One region of the Protofrankia sp. Cas8 genome, then DNA from elsewhere that is predicted to be linked to it. Evidence: predicted binding sites of a transcription regulator. Region 1 holds the regulator's gene; each other region holds the start of a gene.
The links. The regulator LexA, encoded in region 1, represses DNA repair genes until DNA is damaged. The targets are predictions, from matches to a motif close to CGAACNNNNGTTCG.
Positions count from the first base shown of each region.

Region 2: the regulator LexA is predicted to act here: its motif matches at 4,785-4,798, upstream of ruvC (crossover junction endodeoxyribonuclease RuvC).
Region 3: the regulator LexA is predicted to act here: its motif matches at 3,534-3,547, upstream of U9977_RS15140 (SAV_6107 family HEPN domain-containing protein).

Region 1 is NZ_CAUVXI010000014.1:32,542-43,278, reverse strand. It holds gene U9977_RS04460 (vitamin B12-dependent ribonucleotide reductase) at 1-2,214, opposite strand, end outside; gene nrdR (transcriptional regulator NrdR) at 2,300-2,749, opposite strand; gene U9977_RS04450 (LysM peptidoglycan-binding domain-containing protein) at 2,859-3,113, opposite strand; gene lexA (transcriptional repressor LexA) at 3,431-4,204, shown strand; gene miaA (tRNA (adenosine(37)-N6)-dimethylallyltransferase MiaA) at 4,207-5,136, shown strand; gene U9977_RS04435 (EAL domain-containing protein) at 5,186-6,073, shown strand; gene hflX (GTPase HflX) at 6,119-7,570, shown strand; partial or broken gene U9977_RS04425 (alpha/beta fold hydrolase) at 7,598-8,332, opposite strand; gene U9977_RS04420 (hypothetical protein) at 8,335-9,087, opposite strand; gene miaB (tRNA (N6-isopentenyl adenosine(37)-C2)-methylthiotransferase MiaB) at 9,084-10,565, opposite strand; gene rny (ribonuclease Y) at 10,607-10,737, opposite strand, start outside.
Region 2 is NZ_CAUVXI010000174.1:744-11,157, reverse strand. It holds partial or broken gene secD (protein translocase subunit SecD) at 1-920, opposite strand, end outside; gene yajC (preprotein translocase subunit YajC) at 1,413-1,958, opposite strand; gene ruvB (Holliday junction branch migration DNA helicase RuvB) at 2,385-3,416, opposite strand; gene ruvA (Holliday junction branch migration protein RuvA) at 3,425-4,132, opposite strand; gene ruvC (crossover junction endodeoxyribonuclease RuvC) at 4,129-4,629, opposite strand; gene U9977_RS20590 (YebC/PmpR family DNA-binding transcriptional regulator) at 4,894-5,649, opposite strand; gene pdxT (pyridoxal 5'-phosphate synthase glutaminase subunit PdxT) at 5,646-6,296, opposite strand; gene pdxS (pyridoxal 5'-phosphate synthase lyase subunit PdxS) at 6,308-7,273, opposite strand; gene U9977_RS20575 (hypothetical protein) at 7,536-8,138, opposite strand; gene U9977_RS20570 (glycosyltransferase family 4 protein) at 8,192-9,349, opposite strand; gene U9977_RS20565 (phosphatidylinositol mannoside acyltransferase) at 9,346-10,281, opposite strand; gene pgsA (phosphatidylinositol phosphate synthase) at 10,318-10,414, opposite strand, start outside.
Region 3 is NZ_CAUVXI010000097.1:1,914-12,650, forward strand. It holds partial or broken gene U9977_RS15125 (PHP domain-containing protein) at 1-740, opposite strand, end outside; gene U9977_RS15130 (DNA polymerase Y family protein) at 688-2,220, opposite strand; gene U9977_RS15135 (hypothetical protein) at 2,235-2,984, opposite strand; gene U9977_RS15140 (SAV_6107 family HEPN domain-containing protein) at 2,993-3,514, opposite strand; gene U9977_RS15145 (hypothetical protein) at 3,999-4,424, shown strand; gene U9977_RS15150 (AfsR/SARP family transcriptional regulator) at 4,863-8,804, shown strand; gene U9977_RS15155 (spheroidene monooxygenase) at 8,858-9,619, shown strand; gene U9977_RS15160 (FAD-binding oxidoreductase) at 9,921-10,737, shown strand, end outside.

The DNA of each region.
Region 1 (10,737 bases):
CGGCAGGCGACGGCGGACGGGCCGGTACTCTTCCTGCGCTGTGCCGGCTGTGCCCGCGGCCGCGGAGTCGAGGCCCGCGGCGGCACCCGCGGACCTCCGCGCGCCACGCAGGTCGGACAGCGGCTGGCCGACCTTGCAGTTGTCGCGGTAGATGGCCAGCGCCTTCAGCCCAAGCCGCCAACCCTCCAGATAGATCCCCTTGACATCCTCGACGGTCGCAGCCGCCGGCATGTTGACGGTCTTCGAAATGGCTCCGGACAGGAATGGCTGGACTGCCGCCATCATCCGGATGTGTCCCATCGGGCTGATCGCCCGTTCGCCGATCGCGCAGTCGAAGACCTCGTAATGCTCATGACGCAGGCCCGGCGCGTCGATGACATGGCCGTGCTCGGCTACGTACTCGACGATCGCCTCAACCGTCTCGTCGGTGTAGCCAAGCGCCCGCAGTGCGGCGGGAACCGTCTGGTTGACGATCCGCATGCTGGATCCGCCCACCATCTTCTTCATCTTCACCAGTGCGAGGTCGGGTTCGATGCCGGTGGTGTCGCAGTCCATCGCCAACCCGATCGTGCCGGTCGGGGCGAGCAGACTGACCTGCGCATTGCGCCACCCGTGCTTCTCGCCCACGGCGTGCCCGCGGGCCCATTCGCTGGCGGCCAGGGCGAGTATCCGGGCATCGTCCGCTCCGACCGTGCGGACCGTGTCGGCCGCGGCCGCGTGCTTACGGATCACCCGGCGATGGGCGTGGGCGTTGGCCGCGAAACCGTCGTAGGCCCCGACCGTGCCGGCGAGCTGCGCGGAGCGTCGGTAGGCCACGGCCGTCATCAGCGCGGTGATCGCGGCCGCCATCGCCCGGCCTCCCTCGGAGTCGTACGCGCGTCCCGTCGCCATGAGAAGCGCGCCGAGGTTGGCGTAGCCGATCCCGAGCTGGCGGAACGTCCGGGTCACCCGGGTGATCTCCGGGGTCGGGAAGTCAGCGAAACAGATCGAGATGTCCATCGCGGTGATGACCAGCTCGATGGCGGCGATGAACGCCTCACCATCGAAGGTCAAATCGTCGCGCAGGAACCGCATCAGGTTCAGCGAGGCCAGGTTGCAACTGGAGTTGTCCAGGTGCACGTACTCACTGCACGGGTTGCTGGCACTGATCCGGCCGGAGTCCGGGCAGGTGTGCCAGTCATTGATCGTGTCGTCGTACTGGATCCCCGGATCCGCGCAGTCCCACGCGGCGTGCGCGATCGTATGGAACAGCGACCGCGCCGGGACGGTCTCGATGATCCGTCCGTCGATCCGGGCCCGCAGGTGGAAGTCGGTGTCGTCGACGACCGCCCGCATGAACTCGTCCGTCACCCGGACCGAGTTGTTGGCGTTCTGGTACTGCACCGAGACGATGTCGCGGCCGCCGAGATCCATGTCGAAGCCGGCATCCCGCAATGCCCGGATCTTGCTTTCCTCACGTGCCTTGCTCTCGACGAAGTCGACGATGTCTGGATGGTCGACGTCGAGCACAACCATCTTCGCGGCCCGTCGGGTCGCACCACCCGACTTGATCGTCCCAGCCGAGGCGTCGGCTCCGCGCATGAAACTCACCGGTCCGGACGCGGTGCCGCCCGAGGACAACAGTTCCTTGGACGAGCGGATGCGCGACAGGTTCAGCCCGGCACCCGACCCGCCCTTGAAAATCAGCCCCTCTTCCCGGTACCAGTTGAGAATCGACTCCATCGTGTCGTCGACCGCGAGGATGAAACAGGCTGAGACCTGTTGCGGCGCCGCGGTGCCCACGTTGAACCACACGGGACTGTTGAAGCTGAAGACCTGGTGCAGCAGCATCCACGCCAGTTCATGCTCGAAGACCTCGGCGTCGGCCTCCGAGGCGAAGTACCCGTTCTCCAACCCGGCCGCCGCGTAGGTGCGCACGACCCGGTCGATGAGCTGGCGCAGGGACCATTCGCGGGTGGCGCTGCCCAACGCACCACGGAAGTACTTGCTCGTGACGATGTTCGTGGCGTTCACCGACCAGAAGTCGGGGAACTCCACCCCGCGCTGCTCGAAGTTGACCGAACCGTCCCGCCAGTTGGTCATGACGACGTCCCGCAGCTCCCAGGTGACCTCGTCGTAGGGATGCACGCCGGGCGACGTGTGGACACGTCCGACCGTCAGGCCGCTGGTCTTACCAGCGGGCCGGCTCGACTTCGTGCCACGGGTCTCGGTCATGGCGCTCCTCGTCTGGCGGGTACGGCGTCTGGCGGGTACGGCGTCTGGCGGGTACGGCAGGGACGACAACTCGCCGACCCGTGAACTATCTGGCCTGCGCCCGAAGGCCCGCGATCGCGGTCTCGAAGTCCGCCAGGGACTCGAAGGCCAGATACACCGAGGCGAACCTCAGGTAGGCGACCTCGTCAAGAACTTGCAGTGGGCCGAGAATCGCCCGGCCGATCTCGTCCGAGGGAATCTCGGCCGCTCCCGACGCACGCAACCTGTCCTCGACCAGCTGAGCGAGCTGGGCCAGCGCATCGGCCTCGACCGGTCGGCCCTGACATGCCCGGCGCACACCCGCGACCACCTTCGCGCGGCTGAACGGCTCGGTCACACCGCTGCGCTTAATCACCCTCAGCGATGCCTCCTCGATCGTCGTGAACCGACGGCCGCAGGACGAACATGATCGCCTACGGCGGATCGCGGCACCTTCCTCAGCCTCGCGGCTGTCGACAACCCTGCTGTCCGGGTGTCGACAGAACGGGCATCGCACGGACGATCCCCCAAGATCTTGATGACTTACAACTCCACAACTACCACATGTTGTGGTTAACCATAGGGCTCACCACCATGAACTGGCAAACCGTCGGCGCGTCCGACGGTCACGGCAGGCGAAGCGCCTGCCCGGGAACAAGATCGATGGTGGCAAGCTGATTCATACCGGCCAGCCGCGCCACGATCACCCGAGTGTCACCCTCAGGAGCCAGCGCACGCGCTATGCCCCATAAGGTCTCTCCGGACCGGACCACGTGAACACGACTGGAACCCGCACCGCCGCGCGGTGCGGCCAACGATGTGACCCGCGCGAGGGACAAGATCAGACAGAAGGCAATCGCGACGAGCGCAACCAGGACCATCCGGCCTCGCCGGGTCAATCTCAGTGGAGGCAGCGCCGGCCGCTCCACCACGCACCCCTTCAACACGGCCCTTCACCCCTTGAGATCACGAACTACGAACAACCGTTCGATCGAACGTCTGATCGAGTTTGTACCTCATGACTCCGACAGAATCGCCACGACACGCTCGAACAGACGTTTGAAAAATCCGGTCGCTGCGGTTACGGTCGTACCGATGAGATGTCGGTCGTGGCCACCGGCTCCGGTTCCTGGCGAAAACACCAGGTCTACCGGGAGCGGAGTCTGTCACGACCGCAAAACGAAGGAGAACGGCAGGTATGACCACCGACCCCAACCGCACCCGACGTGGCCGGCCACCGCGCGGTACCGTGCGCGACCTGCCGGATGGGCCGGCGGACGCGTCGGGCCTGACCCCCCGCCAACGCAAGGTGTTGGAGGTGATCCGCAATGCCGTCGAGCGCCGCGGATATCCGCCCAGTGTCCGCGAGATCGGCGAAGCGGTCGGGCTCACCAGCACGAGCAGCGTCGCGCATCAGCTCAAGATGCTGGAGGAGAAGGGCTTCCTGCGCCGTGACCCCCACCGTCCGCGGGCCATGGAAGTGCTCTCAGCGGACGCGCCGGTACGGCCGACGGCACGCGACAGCCTTCACCTCGGGCCGCCACTGGCCCTGACGGCCGGCACCGGGGAGTCCACCGCCGCGCCGGAAGCCCGCCGTGAAGCGGCCTACGTGCCCGTCCTCGGTCGTATCGCGGCGGGTGGGCCGATCCTTGCCGAGCAGGCGGTGGAGGACATCTTCCCGCTTCCCCGTGAGATCGTCGGTGAGGGCACGCTGTTCATGCTGAGAGTTGTCGGAGACTCCATGGTCAATGCCGCGATCTGCGACGGGGACTGGGTGGTCGTCCGCCAGCAGCCGGTCGCGGACAACGGCGAGATAGTCGCCGCGATGATCGACGGCGAGGCAACGGTCAAGACGTTGCGTCACCGTGACGGCCACGCATGGCTCCAGCCGCAGAACCCGGCCTATGCCGAAATTCCGGGCGACGAAGCGTCGATCCTCGGTCGGATCGTCGCGGTACTACGCCGGGTCTGAACATGGATGGTTGTGCCGACCGGGACAGGGCCGACCGCAAGCAGGCCGGGCGAGTGGTGGCGGTCGTCGGTCCGACCGCGGCCGGCAAGAGCGAGCTCGCGATCGATCTCGCCGCCACCCTCGGCGGTGAGATCGTCAATGCCGACTCCATGCAGCTCTACCGCGGCATGGACATCGGCACAGCCAAAGTGCCGCCACGGGACCGCAAGGGCATCCCGCACCATCTGCTTGACGTCTGGGACGTCACCCACACCGCCGACGTGGCGTCGTACCAGGCAAGGGCACGAACAGTCATCGACAATCTTCTGCTTGCCGGTCGGACCCCGGTACTCGTCGGCGGCTCCGGGCTCTATATCAGGGCTGTCATCGACGACCTCAGGTTTCCCGGCACCGACCCGGCGGTGCGAGCACGCCTTGAACGGGAGCTGTCCGAACGTGGGGCTGCCGCGTTACACGCCGACCTGACCGCACGCGCGCCGCAGGCAGCTGCGGCCATACTGGTCGGCAACGGTCGTCGCATCGTGCGCGCGCTGGAAGTGGTGGAGCTTACCGGCGGCTTCACCGCCTCCCTACCGGAGCACCGCGCGGTCTATGACGTTGTTCAGATCGGTCTCGATCATCCCCAGCTCGACGCCCGGGTCGCTGACCGCGTGGCGGAGATGTGGGCTGCCGGCATGGTCGAGGAGGTCCGGACGCTCGCCGACATGGGGCTTCGGAGCGGATGCACCGCTTCGCGGGCGCTGGGTTACGCCCAGATTCTGGCCTGGCTGGATGGCACGATCGAATCAGACGAATCCGCCCGACTTGCAACAATTGCCGCGACGCGCCGATTCGTCCGCCGACAACGGTCGTGGTTTCGCCGCGATCCCCGCATAATTTGGCTGGACCGTCCTGACGTCGAGCAGGTGGCGGGCATGGTCCGCTCAGCCTGACGGGCGATGGGTACCGGCGACCCGTTCATCCCGGCGTCTGGAGACATCTGTGACCGCGCTCGAGCTGAACCTCGTCCCGGCCCTGTGTGCCGCGTTTGACGACGGGTCGTTGCAGCTGCATTACCAGCCCGAGGTGGACCTGCGCAACGGGTCGGTTCCGGCGATGGAGGCGTTTCTGCGCTGGCAGCATCCCGACCGTGGCCTGCTGAGCCCGGCGCAGTTCATGCCGGTCGCCGAAGCCGCAGGCCTGTCCGAACAGGTCGGCCGCTGGGTGCTTCGAACCGCCGTTGCGGAGGCGCGGACGTGGCACGAGATGGCATCGGGGACCGCCATCCGCCCGCCCCGGCTGTGGGTGAACGTCACCGCCGACCAGCTGACCCGGCCGGACTTCGCCGTCGAGGTGGCAGGCCTCGTGTCTGGCCGCGGGCTGCCACCGGGAGCCCTCGGGCTGGAGTTCACCGAACAGACTCTTGGGCTCGCGCACATCGGGGTACCCCGTCTGTTGACCCACCTACGTTCGTTCGGACCAGCGATCGGCGTCGACGGCTTCGGCACCTGGTATGCTTCAATGTCGACTCTTGACGTCCTGCCACTGGACATGGTGAAGATCGACGGTCGCTTCCTCCACGCAATGCAGCGGGATCTGGAAGGTGAAGCCGTACTGGCCTCGATCATCACGCTGGCTCACCGACGTCGGCTGGTGGTGACAGCGGAGGGCGTTGACAGCATGGTCATCGCGTCCAGGTTGGCCGCGATGAGCTGTGACCGCGGCGCCGGCCGGTTGTTCTGCCCGCCCGTTCCCACTGACGACGCCCGGATGATCGCGCTCGGCCGTGGCCGACCGGACCGCCGGCATGGGCGCTCGGGTCCCACCTCCCACGCCACCTCCCACCCCCCCGCCACCGTACCGATACGCACCCCGGCCGGCGCCGGCTGATCAGGGATCGACCGCCGGCATCCAACCGCGTCAGAGAAGGGCGATATGACGCTTCCCGCCATTGAGGACTCCATCCGCGACCACGTCCGCAACCACTTCTTCGACGCCACCGGTGAGGGACACGATCTCGCCGACCGGGCGGCCCTGCGCCGGGTACCGGGTCTGACAACCGAACTGGATGACGTCACCGAGGTCGAGTACCGCCAGCTCAGGCTGGAACGGGTCGTCCTCATCGGCGTGTGGACCGCCGGGACCGCAACGGACGTCGCGACCTCCATGACCGAGCTCGCGGCCCTTGCGAACACGGCCGGCTCGGTCATCCTGGACGCACTCGTCCAGCGACGCGACACCCCCGACGCGGCCACGTACGTCGGTTCCGGCAAGGCACGGGAACTGTGCGAGGTCGTTGCCGCCGTCGGCGCCGACACCGTTGTCTGCGACGGTGAACTGACTCCCGGCCAGCTGCGCCAGCTGGAGGACGTCGTCAAGGTCAAGGTCATCGACCGGACCGCGCTGATCCTGGACATTTTCGCCCAACACGCGACATCCCGGGAAGGCAAGGCGCAGGTCGAGCTTGCCCAGCTGCAGTACATGCTGCCGCGGCTGCGTGGCTGGGGTGAGTCGATGTCGCGGTCCGGCGGTGGGATCGGGACCCGGGGCCCTGGCGAAACGAAGATCGAAACTGACCGGCGACGGCTGCGCGCGCGCATGGCCAGGCTCCGCCGCGAGCTCGCCGACATGAAGACGATCCGGGCGACGAAACGGTCGTCGCGCCAACGCAGCGGGGTCCCCGCGGTCACGATCGCCGGCTACACCAACGCCGGCAAGTCCTCGCTGCTCAACCGCCTGACGGGCGCGGGCGTACTCGTCGAGGATGCGCTGTTCGCCACGCTGGACCCGACGGTGCGACGGGCCACGCTCCCCGACGGTCGGACCTTCACCCTCGCTGACACCGTCGGTTTCGTCCGCCACCTGCCGCACCAGATCGTCGAGGCGTTCCGCTCGACGCTGGAGGAGGTCGCGGACGCCGATCTCCTCCTGCACGTGGTCGACGGTTCGCATCCCGATCCGCTGTCGCAGATTTCGGCTGTCCGCATGGTGGTCAACGACGTCGACGCCGGGGACGTCCCCGAGCTGGTCGTGGTCAACAAGATCGATACCGCCGACCCGGAGGTCCTGGCCGGGCTGCGCCGAAGCATCCCGAACGCGGTATTCGTGTCCGCACGCACGGGCGAGGGCCTGTCCACCCTGGTGGAGGCGCTGACCGAACGTGTGCCCCACCCGGCGGTGGAGGTATGCGTGCTCGTACCGTTCGCCCGCGGGGATCTGGTGTCACGGGTCTACGCCGACGGCGAGGTCCTCGATCTGCGGCACACCGCGGACGGCACCGAGGTGCGGGCCCGGGTACCGGTCGGCCTCGCCGCTGCGCTCGCCGTGTTTCAGCCAGAAATCGATCAACACAGCCTCGGTAGCCCGGGGACTCTCGGCCGCAGGTGAGTGCGCGGCCCCAGGGATCACTTCGTAGCGGGCACCGAGGCGCGCCGCCATGTCCGCCTGCAAATGCGGCGGCCAGGCGTCATCGGCGATGCCGTGTGCGACCAGAACAGGCGTGTCGACCGCGCCGGTCGCGGCGGCGAGATCGCCGACCCGGTCAGGCTCGTCGAGGAGCTGTTCGCTCATGACCCGTAGCCCGACATCGCTGCTGGCGAAGAAGCGATGCTCGAGGAACTCCCGGCCGCCGGGCGGGTAGACGGCGGTGTCCGCAGCGCGCACCGCGGCCCACACCGCGTCGCGACCGCTGCGGTCGTAGACGACCCGCATGGCTCGCAGCGCGATCCGGCGGGCGCCGACGATGCCGGCGGGGCCGGAGCAGAGCAGCACCAGGCTCGCCGCGGACGAGGGCCGGCTGATGACCGCGGCGCGGGCGACGAGACCGCCGAAGGAATGGCCCAGCAGATGCACCGGCTGGCCGATGTCGTCAACCACCCGTCCGACATCCTCGGCAAGAGCCGTGACCGTGCAGTCCCGTTCCGGATCGGCGGCAGACGACTCGTACTGGCCGCGCTGATCGACCGCGATGACGTTGAACCCGGCCTGCGCCAGCCCTGTCATGATCATCAGATAGTCCTCTTTGCTCCCGGTGTAGCCGGGCAGCAGGACGACCGGTGGGTCCGCCGGGGAACCGGCTCGCAGCGCCGCGAGACCCGCACAGGTCAGGCGCCGCACCCCTGGTGGCAGTTCCGTCGGCGTCGAGAGCATGGCTAGCGACTCCCCCATTCCCAGAAGGCGACCACGTACCCCACACCGTAGGGTGCATCAACGTACTCAGCGCGAGACACACATGACCGTACGTGCGTGTTGCTCGATCCGGCAACCAGGCTCGCGCCGGCCAGCACCTGCCACGACGCACGCCCCGCCGCCATCAGCTCACGGGAGAGGTCGGGCTCGAGCCGCAGCAGCGCGGACGCGTCGGCGGCGGCCAACGCCGCCGCCACCGTTGCGTCATGGGCCGCGGCGCGCTCGTCGAATCCCCCGGGTGCAGCGGCCGTCCGCCTGGCGCTGCCGTCCGCCATCACCAACAACGCGACCCGGGCCGCCCAGCGGGCCAACGCGACGCCGATCTGCACGGCATCCCGCACGGCGGTCATCGCGCTCACACCGAAGCCGGCGACGTCCCCCCGCCACGACGTCTGTTCGAGCAGCCAGGCTCCGACCGTCAACGACAACGACAACGACGATGTCGGCTGGCCACCGCATTGCCGACCATGGTGGGTCGTCCGCCCCAGCGTAACCGATCGTGGTACCCCGAAACCGGCCAGCGATCCCGACTGACCGGCCGCGTAGGCTGCGGTCCGTGGGGCGTCGCCGACAACGACGAGGACGTCCGGGTTCCACCCGACCAGCCGGCGGATGGCCCGGATCGCCGCCTCTCGCACCGCCACGGGTTCGCCTCGCGCAACCTCGGGGATGAGCAACGGTGGATGCGGGCAAACCGCCGCCGCGACCAGCGTCACCGGCGGCGCGTAGGCATGCCGAGGTCGGTCGACCGGCGAGTCATCCCGGCGTCGCCGTCGTGACTCGGCGAGCGCTGTGCGGCCTGCCAGACGTCACCCGCCCTGGTCCGCCGGTGGGTCAACGGCGGCCCGTCCGCCACCAGATGGTGCGGTGCGGCTCTGGTGATCACAGTCTCCATCACGTCGCCAGGCCGTATCCCGGGATCGGAGCTGCCGGACGACGCTGGTGGCCGGAGATGGACAAGGCGACCGTCGCGGGCCCGGCCGGATCGTCGCCCGGTGGCGGCGTCCTTGCGTCCCTCGCCCTCGACAACCAGAACCTCCGCCCGCTCACCGACGATCATACGGTTGGCCTCCCAGGAGATCTCCTCCTGAACAGCCACCAGCCGGTCATAGCGCTCCGCCACGACCGCCGGTTCGACCTGCCCGTCCATGGTCGCCGCCGGGGTGCCCGCTCGCCTGGAATACTGGAACGTGAAAGCACTGGCGAACCGCGCCTCGCGGACCACATGCAGGGTGTCGGCAAAATCTGCCTCGGTCTCCCCGGGGAAGCCGACGATGATGTCGGTGGTGATCGCGGCGTGGGGCATCGCCGCCCGTACCCGCTCGACGATCCCGAGGAAACGCTCCTGGCGGTAGGAACGGCGCATCCGCCGCAGCACCGCGTCCGATCCCGACTGCAACGGCATGTGCAGCTGCGGACACACGGCCTCCGTCACCGCCATCGCCTCGATCACGTCATCGGTGAAGTCGCGCGGATGCGGCGAGGTGAACCGGACCCGCTCCAGGCCGTCGATCGTCCCGCAGGCGCGCAGCAAGGTCGCGAACGCCCCCGGGTCGCCCAGCGACCGGCCATAGGAGTTCACGTTCTGGCCGAGCAGAGTGATCTCCAGAACGCCTTCGGCGACCAGCGCCTCGACCTCGGCGAGAATGTCCCCGGGGCGACGGTCGGTCTCCGTGCCGCGCAGGCTCGGCACGATGCAGAAGGTGCAGGTGTTGTCGCAGCCGACGCTGATACTCACCCAGGCCGAATGGTGCGCTACCCGCTTGGCGGGAAGCGCGCTGGGGAAGACCTCCAACACCTCGGCGATCTCGACCTCGGCCACCGCATTGTGCCGGGCCCGCTCCAGCAGGACGGGCAGCCTGTGTAGATTGTTGGTACCGAACACGACGTCCACCCAGGGGGCACGTTCGGTGATCAGCGAGCGGTCCTTCTGTGCGAGGCAGCCACCGACTGCGATCTGCATGCCCGGGTGGCGCTGCTTGGCCGGGTACATCTGGCCGAGATTGCCGTAGAGGCGGTTGTCAGCGTTCTCCCGGACCGCGCATGTGTTGAAGACCACCAGATCGGGCGTGACCTCGGCTCCGGTCTCGACCGGTACGTAGCCGGCAGCTTCAAGCATGCCGGCGATGCGTTCGGAGTCGTGGACGTTCATCTGACAGCCGAACGTCCGGACCTGATAGCTGCGGGGACTCACCCAGCCAGCCTACGGTGCGCAAGCCGGACGCTCCCAGCCCGCTAACGGGCGACTTCAACGGCGCGGGTCTCCCGGACGACGGTGACCCGGATCTGACCGGGGTAGGTCAGTTCGTCCTCAATCTGCTTGGCGACGTCCCGAGCCAGCATATGGGTGGCAATATCATCGACCT
Region 2 (10,414 bases), on a different contig from region 1:
AACTTGGCCTGCCCGCTGCCGGTAAAGCTGACGTTGACGACCCACTGGCCGGTACTCACAGACGCGCTACCGCCGGAACTGGCCAGTCCCGCCGTAGCCGATTTCACGTCGGTTCCCACCACCTCGGCGGGCATGAGCAGGTATTTGGTCGCGCCCGCGCGATCGCAGGCGGCAACCCACTCGGACGGCTTCTCGGTGCTCGCGGTCCGGCGGTGTGCATCCGACGGGGCGCAGGTCAGTGCCTCGAACGCGCTGATGACCGCCGCCGGTGGCGTGGCACCAGCGGCGGCCGCAGCGGCCTGATCCGTCGCCGCCGGCGGCGAGGACGGCGCGGCGGGCGCCGGCGAGCCCGTCGTGGCAGCCTGCGTGGTAGGCGCCTGGGTCGTGCCCGCCTGCGTGGTAGCCGCCTGCGCGAGCAGGCCGCTGCTCACGACATCCGATCGAGTGGTTGTGGACTCAGACGGCTTCGCAGTGGCCCCCGGCGTCCCGGAAGGCGACGTGGCGGCCGGACCTCCGGATGAGGTTGCGCCGGGAGCCGGTGCCGGCGAACCATTCTGACCCACAGCTGGGGTCTGACCCGGAGCTGGGGCCGATGTCGGCGCCGGTGCAGGCGCCGCAGCCGCGGGCGCCGACGTGGCGACCTGGCGGAAACGCAGTTCCGCCGTCTGGCCCACCAGCGCAACAACATCATTGCGGCCGCGGCCGGGGACCGCGATCTCGATCTGCGTGTTATTCCGCTTGACCTCGGCCTCAGCGACGCCAAGACCGTTGACACGCTCACGGATGATGTCGACAGCCTTGTCGACCGCCCCGCTGTCCACACCCCTGCCCGCTTCGGTCGACCTGGGCGTGAGAATCACGCTGGTGCCGCCCTGCAGGTCGAGCCCGAGCTTCGGCGTCCAGGTACCCGTCAGGGCCATGACCCCGTAGAGCAACACCAGAAGGCCGGAAAGGACCCCGATCCGGGACCAGGCGGGGCGCGTGGCCTTACGCCGTGGCCCTGACCCTTGTGCCAACGGATGTCCCTTCGTCACGCGCCGGTGCGCTCATTTCACTGTCTGTTCCAGTGCTTACGTCAGTGCTTACCTAGCTGCTTACGTCGGTGCCTTCGTCAGTGCCTTCGTCAGTGCCTTCGTCAGTGCTCACGTCGCCCGTCTGATGGAGCAACCGGCCCACCGCAGGCGACCTCAGATCCGGCAGTACCGCCGGAAACGCACAGCGGACCATGTTCGCTCCGCATACGGCCGGCCAGGACAACACCGGCCGAGACAACAGTGTCAGCCGCGCCCAAAGTATCGGAACGACTGTCAAGCTGGATGCGTTCCTGTACCCCGTTCAGGCAGGCCCGTCCTGGAGCCCGTTTCCGACCGTCTGTCCGGCCCGTTCGGATGATGTCGCATCAGCGGACCGCACTACCCACCGGGCGCATCCGACTTCCCCGACGTCTTCCCGTTCCCGGGAGAGTCGCTCTTGGTCACGTCCGTCTTGGTCACGTCCGTCTTGGTCGCGTCACTCTTGGTTACGTCCGTCTTTGTCATGTCGATGTGCGAGTTGGCCGAACCGTGGTCGTCAACCCCGGCATCACCCGGCGCGACGTCGTGATCCGAGTAGCCCTCGACCGCCTCGGCATCGTCCGGCGCGTCGTCGTCCGACGCCTCGTCGTCCGACGCGGAGACAACCCTGGCGATCGCCGTGCGAGCGAACCGGCACACGACGTCCGGCGCGACCTCCAGTAGCACGTCACCCTCGTCGACCTCGACCACCGTCGCGTAGAGCCCGGCCGTGGTCACCACCAGGGTGCCCGGAACAAGCGAGGCCAGCGTCTGCTGCTGCGCCCGCTGGCGGCGCCGCTGGGTCGACATAAAGAAGAAGACAACCACCACAATCAGGATCAGCGGCAGAAAACCGCCGATCCCGCTACCGCCACCATTCTGGGCCGCCGTCTCGGCGACCACCATTGCCTGCACGTCCACGTCCTCCCATGTAGTGCGGCCGATGCTACGTACCGACCGCGGGCTCGTGACGCGCAGGCCCCCCAGCGACCCGGGGACTTCAGCCGCCGGCGCTGCGACAGAACCACGATCGCATCGCCTTCGGCCCGCCAGTCACCCGGGGACTTCAGCCGCCGGCGCTGCGACAGAACCACGATCGCATCGCCTTCGGCCCGCCAGGGCGCTCTTAGCACGCCCAGCAACAGGGGACGCGGCGTCGCGGGGCTCGGGCACGCACCTCGCCGCATCGCTCTCCATCCATCGCTGCGCGATGCACGGGGTACCCCGGCTCCGTCGGTCGACACCCACAACCTCCGGTGCCTCCCTCCTCCGTCTCGCGATCTACGTACCCCAGCCCCGCTCCTTCATCCACGCCCCTGTTGCCGGGCACTCTTACCGCGGGACCTGAGAACGTCCCAGGGCATCATCAAGGGGATCAAGACCGAGATGGGTGAACGCGGCAGGGGTGGCGATCCGCCCGCGGGGGGTCCGGGCCAACAGACCCGCACGGACCAGGAACGGCTCGGCGACCTCCTCGACCGTGTCGGGTTCCTCCCCCACAGCGACCGCCAGAGTCGTCAGGCCCACCGGACCGCCGCCGAAGCGGCGCACCAGCGCCTCCAACACGGCCCGGTCGAGCCGGTCCAAGCCGAGCGCGTCTACATCATAGACGCGCAGGGCGGCCCGGGCGACCTCGCGCGTGACGATTCCGTCCGCCCGCACCTCGGCGTAGTCACGAACCCGGCGCAGCAGCCGGTTGGCGATCCGCGGCGTCCCACGCGACCGCCCGGCAACCTCGGTGGCGCCGTCGCCGGTGAGACGTACCCCCAGCAACCCGGCCGAGCGGGTCAGCACACTGGTCAGCTCATCGGGATCGTAGAAGTCCATGTGTGCGGTGAACCCGAACCGATCACGCAGCGGGCCGGTGAGAAGACCTGACCGGGTGGTCGCGCCAACCAGGGTGAACGGAGCGAGGTCCAGCGGGATCGCGGTCGCGCCGGGGCCCTTGCCGAGCACCACGTCGACCCGGAAGTCCTCCATCGCGGCGTAGAGCAGTTCCTCCGCGGGGCGGGCGATCCGGTGGATCTCGTCCAGGAACAGCACGTCGCCCGGAGCGAGCGCGGTGAGGATCGCGACGAGATCTCCCGCGCGTTCGACCGCCGGACCGCTGGTCATCCGCAACGGGACCGACAGCTCCCGTGCGATGATCATCGCCAGGCTGGTCTTGCCCAACCCGGGTGGCCCGGACAACAGGACGTGGTCGGGCGGACGGGCGCGGGCCCGCGCCCCTTCCAGCATGATCGTAAGTTGCTCGCGGACCTTCTGCTGGCCGATGAACTCCGCCAGGCTCCCCGGCCGCAGACCGGCCTCGAACGCCTGCTCCTCCGGCTCAGCCACCGGCGAGACCAGACCCTCGGCATCCACGGGCTGCATCACCGGGGCCGCAGGGCGGCCAGCGTCCGGCGCAGCAGCAGAGCTACCGTGTCCGGCGCCTGATCGTCACCGACAGCGCCAGCGTCACCCAGGCCGTTGTCACTGGCGCGCACTGTGGTCAGCGCGTCCTCGGCCTCACGCGCGGTGTAGCCAAGCCCGAGCAGCGCGAGACGAACCTGTTCGGCAACGGCGACCCGGGGTCTGTCTGGCACCGCCGACGGACCGCCGCCCACGCCGGCATCGCTGTTCGCGTCGGCACCGTTGTCCGCGCCGGCGTTCCCACCCTGGGCCACGGGCACCGACATCGGCGCTGCGAGGCGGTCCTTGAGATCGAGGACGATGCGCTGCGCACCCTTGCGGCCGATGCCGGGCACCTTGGTCAGAGCGGCCAGATCCTCAGCCGCGACCGCGCGGCGCACGCCGTCGGGGCTGTGCACGCCGAGGACGGCCTGGGCGAGCCGGGGACCGACCCCGGACGCGCTCTGCAGGGTTTCGAAGACGTCACGTTCGTCGGCATCGGCGAACCCGTAGAGAGTGAGCTCGGTCTCCCGGACGACCAGGGTGGTGGCCAGGCGTGCATCCTGGCCTACCCGCAGCCGTGACAGCGTCGCGGGGGTGCACTGCACGAGCAGCCCGACCCCACCGACCTCGACGACGGCTGCTTCGGGTGACAAGGCTGCGACCGTGCCCGAAACAGAAGCGATCATCGACCGGTCTCCTTCCGGACAGCCTGGCCAACAGCCTGGCCACCGTGGACCGCAGCCGCCATCCTGGCCAGCGCCGGGCCACGCCACAGGTGGCACAGGGCCAGCGCCAGGGCGTCCGCCGCATCGGCCGGACGCGGCGGATCGGGCAACCTCAGCAGGCGGCTCACCATGAACGCCACCTGGGCCTTGTCCGCCCGGCCGCTACCGCTGACCGCGGCCTTCACCTCGCTGGGCGTGTACAGCGCCACCGGTAGGCCCCGCCGGGCCGCCGCGACGATGGCCACCGCCCCGGCCTGCGCGGTACCCATGACCGTCCGGACGTTGGCCTGACTGAACACCCGCTCGACCGCGACCGCATCGGGGTTGTGCCGGCCGATCCATTCATCCAGGCCCTGCTCAAGTGCCCACAGCCGGGCTGCGACGTCGTCGGTGGCCGGCGTGCGCAGCACACCGACCGCAACCAGCGAGGCGTTCCGGCCGGGGCCGCCGTCAACCACACCGAGACCGCAGCGCGTGAGCCCCGGATCGACACCGAGCACCAGCACCAGCGCCCTCCCGCTGGCTGGTCCGCGGACCAGCCGTTCTGAATCCTGACTTCAGCTACCGTCGACCATTGTGGCCCCGGGACGGTTCGCCACGGTCGCGACACGCGCGAACGTCCGTTCGACTCTCGAAACGCCAGGTCGCACCTGACACCCGCGCGTTGCGATGCGCGAGGAGTGAGGCGCGAGGGGTGACTGGCAGCCGGCGAGGAAAACCCGTCAGGCCGAGACCAACTCCATGATCTCATCCGAGATGTCAGCATTAAACCAGACATTTTGGACATCGTCGAGATCTTCCACCGCCTCGACGAGTTTGAGGACCTTGCGGGCGGATTCCTCGTCCAACGGCACGCTGATGCTCGGCAGCCACGACAGGTCCGCGGCCGAAACCGCGAGCGCGGCGCCCAGCGCGGCGACCCGCACCGCATTGAGGTCCGTCGCCTCGGACACGACCTCGAAGGCGTCACCCAGGTCGTTGACCTCCTCAGCGCCGGCGTCGAGAACGGCGACCAGGACGTCATCCTCGCTCAGACCGGGCGTTTTGGGGACCAGGACGACGCCCTTGCGGTTGAACAGGTACGAGACCGAACCGGGGTCCGCGACGGTACCACCGTTTCGGGTGATCGCGACCCGGACGTCGGAGGCGGCCCGGTTGCGGTTGTCGGTGAGGCACTCGACCAGGACGGCCACACCGCTGGGCCCGTACGCTTCGTAGGTGATCTCCTCGTAGTTGACGCCGCCGGCGAGCTCCCCCGAGCCCCGCTTGACGGCCCGGTCGATGTTGTCGTTCGGCACCGACTGCGACTTGGCCTTGGCAATGGCGTCCGCCAAGGTCGGGTTTCCGGCCGGGTCCCCACCACCGGTCTTCGCCGCCACCTCGACCGACTTGATCAGTTTTGCGAACAGCTTGCCACGACGCGCATCGACGACTGCCTTCTTGTGCTTCGTGGTCGCCCACTTGGAGTGACCGCTCATGCCCTGCCCCTCACCTGTACCGACCCCTGCCTTCCACGATTGCCTGTGACAACGTCGACGAACATCCGGTGTATCCGGATGTCACCGGTCAGCTCCGGGTGGAACGCCGTTGCCAGCAGATTGTCCTGGCGGACCGCGACAATTCTGTCACCAACCCGGCCCAGAACCTCAACCTCGTCCCCGACCTTCTCCACCCACGGTGCCCGGATGAAGACCGCTCGAACCGGGCCGCCGGCGACACCGACGAGATCGATATCCGCCTCGAACGAGTCCACCTGGCGGCCGAACGCGTTGCGCCGCACGACGACATCCAAGCCTGCGAGCAGCGGTTGGCCGGGTGCGGCGTCCAGGACCTCGCGGGCCAGCAGAATCATGCCCGCACAGGATCCGAACACCGGCAGCCCGTCCGTGATCGCCGCACGCAGGGGTTCCAGCCAATCGAACACGCGCAGCAGCCGCCCGATCGTGGTGGACTCCCCACCGGGCAGGACCAGCCCGTCCACCGCTTCCAGATCGGACACGCGCCGGAGCTCCATCGGGTCGGCGCCGACAGCGCGCAGCGCCCGGACATGCTCGCGGACGTCGCCCTGCAGTGCCAGCACGCCCACCCGCGCCGGCCGCGCCGGCCGCGCTGCCGGGGCGATCATGCCGAGGTCGCTCACCAGCCGCGATCGGCGAACCTGGCCGCGGGCTCCAGCTCGCCGGTGCTGATGCCGACCATCGCCTCCCCGAGACCACGCGAGACCTTCACCAGGACGTCGGCGTGGTTGTACATGGTGGTGGCTTCGACGATCGCCCGCGCACGCCGCGCCGGATCACCGGACTTGAAGATGCCCGAGCCGACGAACACGCCGTCGGCGCCCAGCTGCATCATCAGTGCCGCGTCCGCGGGCGTGGCGATGCCACCCGCGGTGAACAGGACGAGCGGCAGGCGCCCCAGGCTCGCGACCTCGGCCACGAGCTCGTAAGGGGCGCGCAGATCCTTGGCCGCGGCGAACAGCTCGCTGGGGTCCAGCACCGACAGGCGGGCGATCTCCGCTCTGATCGTGCGCATGTGCACGACGGCGTTGGACACCTCGCCGGTACCCGCCTCACCCTTCGACCGGATCATCGCCGCACCCTCGCCGATGCGACGCAGCGCCTCACCCAGGTTGGTCGCGCCGCAGACGAACGGGACGGTGAACCGCCACTTGTCGATGTGGTGGTGCGGGTCGGCGGGGGTGAGGACCTCGGACTCGTCGACGTAGTCGACCCCCAGCTGCTGGAGCACCTGGGCCTCGACGAAGTGGCCGATACGCGCCTTGGCCATGACCGGGATCGACACCGCCTCGATGATCTCTTCGATCATCTCCGGGGCGCTCATGCGAGCCACCCCACCCTGGGCACGAATGTCGGCCGGCACCCGCTCCAGGGCCATCACCGCGACCGCCCCGGCATCCTCGGCGATCCTCGCCTGGTCGGCGGTGACCACATCCATGATCACTCCGCCTTTGAGCATCTCCGCCATGCCCCGCTTGACCCGGGCCGTCCCCACCTGGGTACCGGCGGAGCGGGGAGGCTCGGCCACCCGTGCGGGCCCGTCGTCGGGCTGCGCAGGCTCGGGTGCGGTCAGGCCATCGGACATGACTCGCCTCTCTTTACACGGATCCGTCGGGAGCAGGTGTCCCTGCCCACGCGAACGTCGACAAACCGGACTTCGGCCTCCCGGGCCACCGGCGGATGTGCGCATTCGCACCGGACGGGGGACGCCTCATCGTACGGCCGAAGTACCACCTGAATCCCACCCGGGCACCCGGGTAGGCACACGGGCGGTCGGAGACGAGTGGTCGCGACGGCATGCCGCACGCCGCATGCCGCATGCCGCACGCCGCATTACAGAAAGGGCATCATGGAGCGAATCCGGTCATATCACCATTCAAGGTACCACCGTCGGGCTTGTGCCCGTCAGCATCGCCGTCGATCTTCCCGTCTCCGCCACTGCGCACCGGGAGGGCGTCGTCGATCTCGAAGTAGGCGGGCAACGGTCTGCGCCCGGACAAGCGCAGTATCCGGACGACCCGCCTGCTTCGCAACGCCCGGACATCACGGACCGCGTCATTGTGCAGCTGGCGGGCAAGGGCCACCCTCGCCGCGGCGACGTCCACCGCGTGCAGGGCGTCAGGCGCGCGATCGGCTGTCGCCGCGACCTGCGCTGACCGCAACGCCCGGCTGAGGTTGTTCTCCACCGCTTCGGCGTCGTTGTCCAGCGGACCGTCAGCAGCGAGAGCCGCATGCGCCGCCCGCGCCCGCGCCACCGCCTCGCCCAGCTCCGCCAGTTCGCACTGTCGGACGAGTTCCCCGGCCGCGGCCACGCGCAGCGCCAGCTGGGCGGTCAGTCCCGTGCGGGCGTCGGTGACCCGCACCGCGAGGCGGTCGAGACGGCTCGCGAGCCAGGTGAGGTACGTGGCGATCAGAACGATGACCGCGACCGTGAGGACAACTAGGGGCACCTCGCGCAGCGTAGTCAACACCGGGTGAGGCCGCGCCAGGGGATTGACTCCGATCAAGCAGAATGACGGATCGCCTTCTGCTGGGAACCCACCGCTACCGATACCGGCGCGTCGCCGGCGACCATCTCGTACACTCCGACGATACTTTTCGCGATCCTCGGCCAGTCATAGGCGGTTACCACCGCCCGGCCCCGATCGCTGAGGCGGCCACGCTCGCCCGGATCGGCCAGCAGCCCGGCAAGCGCATGGGCAAGCCCCGCCGCATCCCCGACCGGGAACAGCCGGCCGGCGTGGCCGTCGTCGAGGACGCGACGGAAGGCGTCGATATCGCTGGCCACAACCGGCGCGCCGGCGGCCATCGCCTCCAGCAGGACGATGCCGAAGCTCTCCTGCCCCGTGTTCGGCGCGCAATAGATCTCCCCCGAATGGAACACCCGCGGTTTGTCCGCGTCGGAGACCAGACCGAGCAGGTGCACCCGGTCCCGCAGACCCGGCTCCACCCGGTCGAGCACCGCCTCGCCGTCGCCCGGGCCGGCGACCAGCAGTCGCGCCCGCTCGCACCGCGCCACCAGCGTCGGCAAGGCCGCCAGCAGCACGTCCAGACCTTTGCGGGGCTCGTCGATACGCCCCAGGAAGACCACGGTCGCACCGCCCGGTGGGCGCGTGGGCAGCGGTGTGGCGTCCCGGAAGGTGCCCACCGCCACGCCGTTGGGAATAAGGATCGCGTCCACGCCGAGATGTTCGACGATCGTTCGCCTCGCCGCCTCGGACACCGCGATCCGGGCCCGGACCTTCTCCATCGACGGCTGCAATGCGCCGTGCGCAACCGTCAGGATCTTCGAACGCGGGTTGGACGTGTGGAAGGTGGCGACGATGGGACCGTCGGCAAGCATGCAGGTGAGCAGGCTGACGCTGGGCGCTGTGGGCTCGTGCACGTGCAACACGTCGAAGTCGTTCTCCCGCAACCACCTGCGCACACGGGCGGCTGACACCGGCCCCATCAGCAGCCTGGCGACCGAGCCGTTGTAGGGCACCGGCACCGCGTGGCCCGCGTCCACGGCATAGGGCGGGAGGGTTGTCTCATCGTTGACCGGCGTGATCACCGAAACGTCGTGACCCAGCCCGATGAGAGTCTCGGCGAGGTCGCGCACATGGACCTGAACCCCTCCGGGCACGTCCCAGGTGTAAGGGCAGGCCAGCCCGATCTTCATGTTTCCACTCCGGCCGGCGGCGGGCAGGATGCGGGCTCAACCGGCTCAACCGGCTCAACCGGCTCAACCGGCTCAGCCGCAGCGGCGGTCGCCGGCTCGTCCCGCCAGATGCGTTGGAGCATGTGCCAGTCCGCGGGGTAGGCCGCGATTCCCTCGGCGAAGGCGTCTGCCAGCGCCTGGGTCATCTGCGCTACGTCGGTATGCGGCACAGCCGGGTGAATGCGCACACCCCAGCCGTCCGGATCGAACCACAGCGTGGCAGGCAGCAACGTCGCCCCGGTCCGCAGCGCGAGCGCGGCCGGCCCCGGCGGCATCGTGGCTGTTGCTCCGAAGAAGGTGACCGGCACCCCGTCCGCGGACAGGTCACGGTCGGCCAGCAGGCACACCGTGCCGCCGGCGAGCAGGCGATCCGCCAACAGGTCAAAGGGTGGCCGCTCACCACCGGTGAGCGCGATGACCTCCATGCCGAGCGCGGAGCGGAACCGTATGAACCGGTCGAACAGGGATGCCGGTTCCACCCGTTCGGCAACTGTCGTGAACGGTTCCCCGTTCGCGGCGAGCCACGCGCCGGCATGCTCCCAGTTTCCCATGTGCGGCAGCGCCGCGATGGTGCCGCGGCCGGACGCCAGTGCCGCCCGTAGCCGCGGTTCCGCCACCATGCGCATGCCCTTGATGATCCGTTCGCGCGGCATGTCCTGCAGCCGGAAGACCTCCAGCCAGTAGCGGGCGTAGGACCGCATGGCAGCTCGTGTGAGATCGTCGAGGTCGGCGTCGGGTGGGACTGTTCGCGCCAGGTTTGCGCGCAACCGACGGACTCCGCGGCCGTCCCGGCGCACGGCCGCATCGGCCGCCGCGGTGAACATCCGCGCGGCGACACGCTCGGGCAGGACACGCACGACCCGCCAGCCCGTCGCATAGGCCAGGTCCGTCATCCGGGCACGCGCAGTCGTCAACGCCGGCCGGCCCCGTCAGTGGACCCGCGTTGCCGCGGGCGGTTCGACCGGCGGCCGGGCCGCCCGCCCGGCAGCGCCCTGGCCTCGCCCCAGGTACTGCCGATGGACATGG
Region 3 (10,737 bases), on a different contig from region 1:
ACAGCCGCCAGCGCCGCCGCCAGCCGGGATCCGGCCGGGGTTGCGTAGTGCACGTTGTTCGTGGCGACGAGCCTGCACCCGTACGCCGTGGCGATGCTCGCGAGCGCGTCGTTGCGGTCGCCGTCATGCGGATTATCATGATCCCACAGTTCGACGGCTACGTTGTCCCGGCCGAACAACGCCGTCAGCGTGTCCAACGCACCCCGAGCCGCCTGCGGGCCGGCCGAGACCAGCGCGCGGGGGACACTGCCCTTGCGGCATCCGGTGAGCACCTGCCAGTGCCCGCCTGCCCAGGCCGCGAGAGCCTCGAGCTCAACGGCCAGCCGGCCTTTCCCGCCCCCGGCCAGATGCGCGTCCGATACCGCCCGGCACAGCCTCCGGTACCCCTCGGGACCACGCGCCAGGACGAGCAGATGCTCCCCCGCCGGGTCCGCGGTACCGTCGCGCGGCGCTCCCGGCCCAAGGGATATCTCGGCACCGAACAAGGTCGGCAGACCCGCCGCGGCTGCCGCCTCGGCGAAGCGAACCACTCCGTACATCCCGTTGTGATCGGTGATGGCAAGCCCGGAAAGCCCGAGCCGCACCGCCTCCGTGACCAGATCCTCCGGCTGACTGGCGCCATCGAGGAAGCTGAACGCCGAATGACAGTGCAACTCCGCGTAGGGGGTCCCGCCGGCTGAGGTCCTGTCAGTCATAGGTGGCCTCAACCCACCAACGGCTGTTCTCCAGAGCAAGCAGATGAGCGGAACCGTCGGCGACCGTGACCTGGAAACGCGCCCGGCGTCGCGCTGCCGGGTCCCACCAACGCTCGTCGGCGGGCCATGGTCCGGCCCATGCGGTCACCCGTACCTGCGGCCTGCCGTCAACCGCCAGCCAGGCGGGTGCCGCGGTCACGACGCAACGTCCGCTCACCCCGACCGCAGCGCCGGCGTCGTCCACGACCACGGCCGGTACCGGCCGGGACGGAACAGTAGCCGGCGCCGGTGCGGGAAGCCGCCCAGGCCATGGCAGGTCAACACCGGCTGGAGCGCGAGGTTCTCCCCACGGCACCAACCGGACCCGCTCCGCGGGACCGCGGCCACCGCCGAGCACGGCGGTGACCACCGCGTCCGGACCGAGCATGCCCTGAACCCGGCTGATGGCTCGCGCCACCCGGTCGGCCCCGACCCCGGCTTCCCCCCACAGCCCGAGCTGGCGGCCGTCTGCGCGGACGAGCTGGTCGGGAACGATGCGGATCAGGACGATACCGGCACTCGGCGCGACCCCGCCGGTCGCCTCGGCACAACCGACGCCTCCCGACAGCCATCCTTCAAGCTGCCAGCGCACCCGTTCGGCGATGGCAACGGCGGACAGCGGACCGTCATGCCGCCAGACACGCCGCGTCCACTCGCCGTGTTCGGTCTGCGCCTCAACGACTATCCGCGTGCAGGCGAGACCTGCCGTCACAAGCCGGTCATGCACCTGTTCGGCGAGTCTCCTGACCGCGAAGACCACGAACTCGACCCGGTCAGCGGGTGGGTCGACTTCCGTACTGACGGCAAGATCGGGTGGCATATGACATGGAGCAAGCGGACGGTGGTCCTGCCCCCGGGCAAGCCGGTGGGCGAACGCTCCGTCCGGCCCGAAGCGGGCGATGACGTCGTCGGGAGGCAGCGCGGCAAAATGACCAAGGGTCGGCAGACCCAGCCGACGCAGGAGGTCCGCGAGTTCTGGGCGCCTGAGCGTCTCGACGGGCAACGAAGCGAGAAAATCCCGGCTTGCGTCCGGTTTGACAATCACATTCCGGTGGGCGGCGAGCACGGCGACGAACGGCCCGTCCGCGACACCTACCCCGCATGCGAGGCCACCAGCCCCGGACACCGCGCCATGCACGGCACGGGCCACGGCCGCGTCTCCACCGAAGTAACGCGTGGCCCCGCCGGATGCGACCACACACTCGCCCGGACGGACCACCTCAACCCCGGGTACCACGGACTCGACCGCGGCGATGACCGGCTCGAACACACGGGCATCCCTGCCGGGGTCGTCAGGCAGAACCACCAGGCTCGGACACCGGGCCTGGGCCTCCCGGCGACGCAGACCCGGGCGCACCCCGAACGACCGGGCCGCCTGTGTACAGGCCAGAACCTGGTTAGCCGCCACCACCACGGCGGGGACGTCAGCCGCGACCCCGGCCGCGACAAGCGGCCAGTCCGGGCAGCAGACGGCCAGTACGCGCATCTTCGGTGCCGATGTCACGCGGCTCCTTCCGAAACCACATCCGCCGAACGCCGCGGCACCCCGATCAGCGTCTGATGTTCGTCGGCTATCCGACGCCCGGCGGAGACAGGAACACGAACGGGAGCAGGAACGACCGGCTCCATCGCCGGCAGCAGCAGATGAGCCTGGCAAGGACGGTCCGCGCCACGACGTCCCCACGCATGCACCAGAACGCGGGACACCCGCAGAGACCCGTGCCCCTGCCCCAGGCCTTCCCACCTCATGTCAGTCACGGAAAGCCGAATGTCGGCTCCCTCCCATTCCCCCGCTACGACGAGCAGGGCGCCCCGCTCTCTAGCGCGTGCCGTCAGCCGCCGCGCATCCGCACCGCGTACATGCTCGGGTGGACGGACCACCACCACATCCAGCGCGTCGAGGAAGGCTGCCGTCACCGCCTGCCACCGCTGGCCCGGCTCCGGCACAAGAACAAAACGGTCCAGCACGATCCCGGCATCGGCCGCCGCCACCACACCGAGCGAGGCAAAGCCCACCATCGCGCACCACACCCCGGCCTGTGAGGGCACGCCGAGCACTGCCAGAAGAAAAGATGTTGATCCACTCACCGCGACTGTCGACCCACGTCGAAGCCCAGCCGCTGGCAGCATCGACGCGAGTGCGGGCGCTACCGGCAGCAGCCGGTGGCCGGTCGCCCCGACCCGACGCGTATGTGGGGCGTCGGCATTCACGATCTTCTGGAGATCAGCCAGGGTAGCCGTCTTGGTCAAAGCGGCCTTCAGCCTCGGGCCAGTCTGGCTGACCCGACAAGCATGGCCGGCAGCGCCGGCTGTGACGGCAGGCCCAACGTTGTTTCCACCACCGTGAGAAAGGTTTCAACCTGGCGGACCAGGTCATCGGCATCGCGGGTATCGACCACCGGCAGACCCGCCTGCGCCGCCGCCCGCCTGGCGGCACCGGATGCGAAGAACTGCGCCCACTCCGTCAGTTCAGGTGCCACCACCGCAAGCAGCCGCCAGGCACTCGCCGGCCGACCACGATGACCGGGACGGGCCTGAGCCCGATCGGCGAGGACAGCCGCGGCAGCACGCAGCGCCGCCAGATGGGCCAGGGCGTACCGCTCCCCGGGAAGCTGGGCCAGGCTCGCCTCGTCAAGGCCGTGACGCGCGGCCAAGAGCAGCTCGTCGCGGGAACGGCGGGGCAGCCCCGCGGCCGGGAGCGCCGTTCGAACGTCAGGACGCTCCCGCGTCAGAGCAGACACGGAAAATGTAGCGCGTTGGTCAACAGTCCGCCGGCTCATGACCGCCCCTTCCATGTGTCGAACGCATGTTCGAGCACTGAAAGAAGTAAACCTCGCCCGAGCCAGATCCGTCAACATCGTCGGCCGCAGCGGACCACCCAGGGCGCAGGGCGACGCCCCCCACCCGAAGCGGCTACGAACGCGCTCCCGATCGCAGTCCTTCGGGCCGATGACGGGGTCGTTCCGTACGCGGCACGACAGGCCGACCGCTGTCAGAGCGCGGACCGGGCGGTGCTTCGCATACCCGGACCTCAGTAATCCGGGCCGCCGGCGGCGCGGAAGAACCACGATCGCGCCGCCTTTGGCCCCACGGCGCCCCAGCAACCTGGGCCTCCGGCGGCGCGGAAGAACCACGATCGCGCCGCCTTTGGCCCCACGGCGCCCCAGCAACCTGGGCCTCCGGCGGCGCGGAAGAACCACGATCGCGCCGCCTTTGGCCCTTCAGTAGCAGAAACCAACCCAGGGTCAGCAGAACCAACGGATCGTGGATACCCCCGCGCCGACGACGATCGTCGTCCACGAGCACCAGCGCCGTGCAGTCGCGCGCGAACCGGATGAGACCGCCGCCGTATCTGCTCAGAAAGCCGCATTCAAAGACGGACCCGCGGGGAACGACCCAACGCACCGCGCGGGTACCAGGAAGTTCGACCATGCCGCCGCCACCGCGCCGCGCCGGCCGAAAGGCAGCCAGCGGAATACACGTCACGGGATCGAACACCCGTATCCCCGGGCCATCAAGATCGGCTTCCAGCGCCAGTGGCCGACCGGCAACCATCAACTCAACCCGGCGGTGGTCATCCCAGTCCGCGAGAATCGCGGCAACGCGGCTGTCATCCGCGACGAGCATGACCCAGCCCAGCCTACCGTCGACGACATCCAGGGCCACCTCATGCAGAAGTCCCGGCTGTAGCATCCCCTTCGTCGATGTGTCCATGATGATCGGCACACCTTCCTGTTGTTCCTTCGGCCCCGTACGAACAGGCCTGTATGGAACAAGCGAAGCAGGCAGCCATCAACCAGTCGTACACACACGCTCACAGCGAAAATTGACGCTCCGTTGATGGTAACGTGGAATCGGCGGCAGGACCCACACGAGCCGAAAGCGAAAGAACCCGCGATACTTTGCACGGTAGCAGTCGTCCACCCGACTCGACCCAGGGACGCGAAGTGGTTGCCACAGTGGCGCACACGACGCACGCTGTACCAGTAGGCCAAAGGCAGCACGATCGTCGCCCTCGCCAAAGTCGCCGGCGACATGGCCGTGTCGCCGGCAGCCCGAAGAAGCGCGGACCCGCAAGCGGGTATCGCCAGATACCGTAGCCGGACGGGATCAGCGCGAGAAGGTCACATGCCGAACGAAGAGAACCTGCATTTCGCAATCCTGGGGCCCACCGAGGTCACCCGTGACGGCAATGGGATCGTCCTTGGCGGAAAACAGCGGAAAGTGCTACTCACGGTCCTACTGTTGAACATCGGCCAGATCATCACAACCCGTCATCTGATCGATACGGTCTGGGATGGCGCTCCCCCGGACGGGGCGTCGGCGACCTTACGGACACACATCAGCGAGCTGCGCCGCCGACTCGACCCGACCGAACGCAACCGCCTCCTCGTCCGCAACGGCCCGGGATACGCACTTCGGGTCAGTCCCGAACAGGTCGACGCCACCCAGGCTCACGCCCTACTCGATCAGGGTCGCCGCGCCGTCGAGGACGGGGATCCGGTCGCCGCGATCGCCCCGTTACAGGCAGCCCAGGGCCTGTGGCGCGGTCAGCCACTCGCCGACGTCGCCGAGTACTCCTTTGCCACCGCCCATATCCAGCGCCTTGATGAACTGCACCGCGACGTCCTGCGGACGCGGATCTCCGCGGACCTCTCGCTCGGTCGCCACCGGGAGATCATCGGCGACCTTCGGGCACTGGTCACCCAGTACCCGCGCGACGACGCACTGCGCAAAGATCTCATCATCGCCCTGTACCGGGCCAACCGGTCCGACGATGCCACGCAGGCATGCCGCGAAGGGCTCGAGGCCCTGCATTCCCACGGTCTGGACGCAACTCCGCTACGCCGCCTGCAGGAGGACCTCCTGCGGGGATCGGCCAGCTTGGACTGGACACCACCACGCGCGCTGGAGCGTCCGACGCCACCGACACCACCGAGCCTCGGGGTCTACCAGCTTCCGCCGGACGTCGCCGAGTTCACCGGCCGCGACAGCATCCGGACCAGGATCCTCACCGCGCTGACCGACCCGGAGGCGCTGGCCAAAAGCACCGTCGTCGTAGCGATCGCCGGCAAGCCCGGAGCAGGTAAGACCGCACTGGCAGTCCACCTGGCCCACCAGGTTCGCGAGCACTTCCCCGACACGAGTCTGTTCTTCGACCTGCGGGGCAACATACCGTTTCCCCTGGAGCCGACCCGGGTACTGACTCGGCTCGTACAGGCACTTGGAGTAACCAGAACGGCGGTGCCCACCGACCCGGACGATCTTGTTGAGATGTACCACGGCCTTCTCGCCAATCAACGCATGATAATCGTCCTGGACAACGCCGCCAACGAGGCTCAGATCCGGCGGTTACTGCCCACCACTCCCGGTTGCGCGGTCATCGTCACGAGTCGCTCCCGGCTGCACAGCCTGGACGCCTATCACCGGACAATCGACGTCCTGCACCCCACCGAAGCCGTCGCGCTGCTGGCGAAACTCACCGGTGACCAGCGGGTCGAAGCCGAGCCCGAGGCCGTCCGCGACATCGCCGGGCTCTGTGGCTATTTGCCGATGGCGATCCAGATCGCCGGCCGCAAGATCGCCGCTCACCCGCACTGGCGCCTGGCCCGCGTCGCAGGCCGACTCACCGGTGAACGCGACCGGTTGTCCTGGCTGGAACTGGGTGACCTCGAGGTCCGAGCCAGCTTCGCGCTGAGCTACGATGGTCGGCCGGAGGACGAACGCCAGGCCTTCCGACTGCTCGCCCTCCCCAACGTCGTCGACTTCGCGCCCTGGGCCGCGGCGGCCCTGCTCGGCATCGGCGGCGACGAGGCCGAGGACGTCCTTGACCGCCTCGCCGACGCCCAGCTCCTGGAACGGCGTGGTCCCGACCAGACCGGACAGACCCGATACCGTTTCCACGACCTGATGCGGGTATTCGCGCGGGAACGCCGGACCGGCCAGCGGCAACGCGATGAGGCTTCTCCTCGCATTGCCGGCAGCCCGGCGGATCGCACTGCCGGCGGCCCGGCGGAGCATGACGACACCGCTGGGGCTGCCACAGAGCGGGTCGGAACAGAGCGGGTCGGAACAGAGCCGGTCGGCCCAGAGCCGGTGAACACCGCCGACGACGATCTGCGCACATCCCTGGCCAGACTGCTCTCGGCGTACCTGACCGTTGTCGACCGCGCCACCGCGGCCTTCTCACCCGGTGGGCCGCGCACGACCGACAACCCGGTCGCGCCCGGTGCGCCGGCAGACGAGATCGACACCATCTCCGCCCTGCTCGCGGGGCCACTGGTCTGGTTCGGTATCGAACGCGTCAACCTTCATCTCCTGATCGAGCAGGCGGCCACGCTGAAGCTCGACGAGATGACGTGGCGGTTGGCCGCGGCGGCCACCCAGTTCTACGAATTCAACGGCCATTGGGACGACTGGGATCAGACACACAGCCAGGGCCTGACGGCGGCCCGCCGGGCGGGCGACCCGCTCGCTGAAGCCACCATGTTGTGCAGTCTCGGCGACCGGGACATCGTCCTCGCCTTCGAGGAGGCGTCCTGGCGTCTGGGCGCCCCTGGCACCGACCCGGACAGCCAGCCCGCGATCAACGCGAACGGCGCGGCACGCGATCACCTCGACCTCGCCGCCGAACGGTTCACCCGCAGCCTTGAGATCTTCACCGCTCTTGATCATATTTATGGCGAAGCGCGCAGCCTGCACGGGCTCGCCGACGCCTGCCGCGGCAAGGGCCAGTACGATGAGGCTGCGCAGTTCTTCGACCGGGCGCTGCAGCTGTTCCGCCAGTCCAACAGCCCGGCCGCGGAGGCCGAAACGCTGGTGTGCCTGGCCATGTGCCACGGCAACCGCAAGGAATTCTCTGACGCCATCACCTGCCTGTCGATGAGCCTGGCGATCGCGCGGGATCTCGACAATCGGCCGCTGGAGGCGTACGCACTGCGCCGCCTCGGTGACCTCCACCGCAGCCAGACGCGACTGGAACGCGCACTCGCCGCGTACAACAACTCCCTGACCCTGCTCGCGGCCCTGCCGGATCCGCTGTGGGAGCCGCGCATCCTGATCAGCCGCGGGGACATGCTCGCGCGGATGGACGACCTTCCCAGCGCTCGGCGATCCTGGCAGCAGGGCATCAACCTGCTACGCAAGACCGGCTCCGCGGAACTCGCCGTCGCGGAGCAACGACTGTCCTCGACCGCACCGGTCAAGCCCGCCCAGTTCGGCGCCGGCCGGCTGCTCGGTGGATTCGACCCCGCCTACTTCATCAGCCGCGCCGCCGCCAGCCGGCGGATCGTGCGGGTCCTCAACACGTGGACCGACCTGGTCGCCCCCCAGCATGAGCCGGGGTTCGCAACGGCCGTGGGCAGCGCGCTGGACGGCGGTGCGCTGGTGCAGATCCTCCTGCTCGACCCGGACTCGCCTGCCGCCGCGCAACGAGAGGAAGATCTAAGCCGCAGCGTCAACGTCCCTGACACGATCAGAAGTAACCTGCGCCGGCTCGACGCCATCCGAACGGGTCTGGACCCGCGCCTGCGGCACCGGATGTCCGTGCGTGTCTACAGTGAGCAACCACTGACGAGTTACCACCGGTGGGACAACGGGGCCATCGTGTCGACGTATCCGGTTGGTCGCTCCTCGGCGGCTTCCACCCAGCATGAGACGACGGTCGACTCCACCCTCGTCCAGTTCATCGAGCAGCGCTTCGACAGCCTGTGGGGCCCGGAGGTCAGCACCGGGCTTGACGACTATCTGGGGCTACCGCTGTTGATCGATTCGCGAACGGACGGCTCGTCTGCGCTCACCGTGCAATACGTGCGGATCGAAGACGCGGTCTACGTGGCCGATGACACATTGGCCCGGCTGGTCCGCGACAGCGGCCCGGACGGCGTTCTCACGCAGGTCGCCGGGTCTGGCCGTCATCCCCTGCTGACGTTGGGGAGATGCCGTGCGCTGCTCTGTCGCGACGACGCCTCCCGTCTCCGCGTGTTCTTCGCCCAGAAGTACGGGACGGAACACGACGGCGTGCTGCGCTTGTCACCGCTGCGGTCGGTGGGCCCCACGATACGGTTGTGACCGTGGGACGCGGCGGCGAAACCGGTGAAGCTGCGGCACAGAGCTGCCCGCTGGTGACTGTCGACCTGTGGGGGGTGCATCCCCGTCATGTCCCACACGCAGTCGCGAGAATGGCGCTGGACCGCCGGCACCTGCGGCGCACGACCGGCGTCGTCTTCGCCCGATCGCTCGGCACCGGACGCGGCCAGACCTTCGGCCTGCGCGACGCCGACGTGCTGCGCTGGGGTCTGCTGACCGTCTGGGCTTCCGCGCGCGAGGCGGCCGCGTTCGAACGGTCCGCCATGATCGGCGCATGGTCTGCCATCGCACACGAACGGTGGCGAGCTGAGCTCCACCCGCTGTCGTCCCGCGGGAGGTGGGCCCGCCAGCGTCCGTTCGGCGATCCGGTGACGCAGCCTGCGGGTCTGACGCACCCGGCGGATCCGATTGCGGCGATCACCAGAGCCAGGCTGTCGCTGCGGCGGGCACCCGCCTTCTGGCGCGCGGTGCCGCCGGTGGCCGAGGACCTCGCCCGATGCGAGGGCCTGCGGTTCGCGGTGGGGATCGGCGAGGCACCACTCGGCCTGCTGGGAACGTTCAGCGTCTGGGACGATGCCGAGGCATTGTGCCGGTTCGCCTACGGCAGCCCGGCCCATGCCGATGTCGTTCGCCGCACTGTCGACGGCGGCTGGTACAAGGAAGAGCTCTTTGCGCGTTTCGCCGTTCTACGTACCCACGGAACAGTTAAGGGCCGTGACCCGCTGGCACGATCCGAACAGGGGCCCGAACCTGGCGGATCAGTTTCACCGATCCGGCAGCAACCGCGAAAAACCTGATCATGGTTTATCCCGCGTGCTCGGACGCCCCACGGTAGCCGGGACGAAAATTCCCGACCCCCGCCATCCGATCATGACGGACGAGTCGGGTCGACAGTGGCGTCGGTCACCAAAAGATCCACACCGTTAACCAACCATTGAAGATCATGCGGCACGCTGGAAGTTATGCCGAGCGCAGATCTTCACCACGAGCCGGACCGCGACGCACGCCACTACAAGGACCCTTCATTACACACGAGACCATAAACATGCCTTCCGGTAGCCGTGTTTCACTTGAGATTGATAGCCGAAGGAAACAGGAATGTCTACACCCGCCGAGTCCGGCGTATGCGTCTACTCTCACCAGCTGCATGACACCCGCCGGGTCCTCATCGCGACCGGGGTGAGCGAACCCACCCGACTGTCCCTGACCTCGCTTCCGACGGTGTACCTGCGAGCGGACCTCGCAGCCACCCCGTCCGCGCTGCCCGAGGCGCTGTCGACGTTGCGACCCCACACCCTGATCGTTGGCGCGAACACCGTGGACGCGGCCGCAATAGCCGCCTGGACCGCGGCGGTTCATGCCCAGGAAGATCCTAATGGACTTCTGATCGTTCGCCGTGGCACCTCACTCGCGGCCATCGACCGTGACTGCGCAGCCGCCCATGGCATCACGGTCGTCAACACTCCCGAGGTCAACGCTCGCCATATCGCCCGTTTCGTCGTCAACGCGCTGCTCATCGATGAACCTGACCCCCACCTGGATCCCGGCACGGTGACCGTGGGCCTGATCGGCGCCGGCGCGATCAACGGGCGAGTCGCGCAGGCCGCCGCAGCCCGAGGTCATCGGATTCTCGTTCACACACCGTCCCTGACCGCCGACCCACAGGCGCGGGTCAACTGGCTGTCCGCGCACGCGCCGGCGGACGCGACCGTCACCTTCGCCCCCGACGTCGCCACCGTTTTCGCCGGCTCCGACCTGCTCAGCATCGCCGTGCCGCTGACCACCAGCGGCCTGCACCCGACCGACGGACTCGTCGGCACCGACCACGTCAAGGCATTCGCCGGCACCCGGATCGTGGCAATCTGCGAGCCGGAGGTTCTCATCGAAGACGCGATCATGCACGCCTACTCCAGAC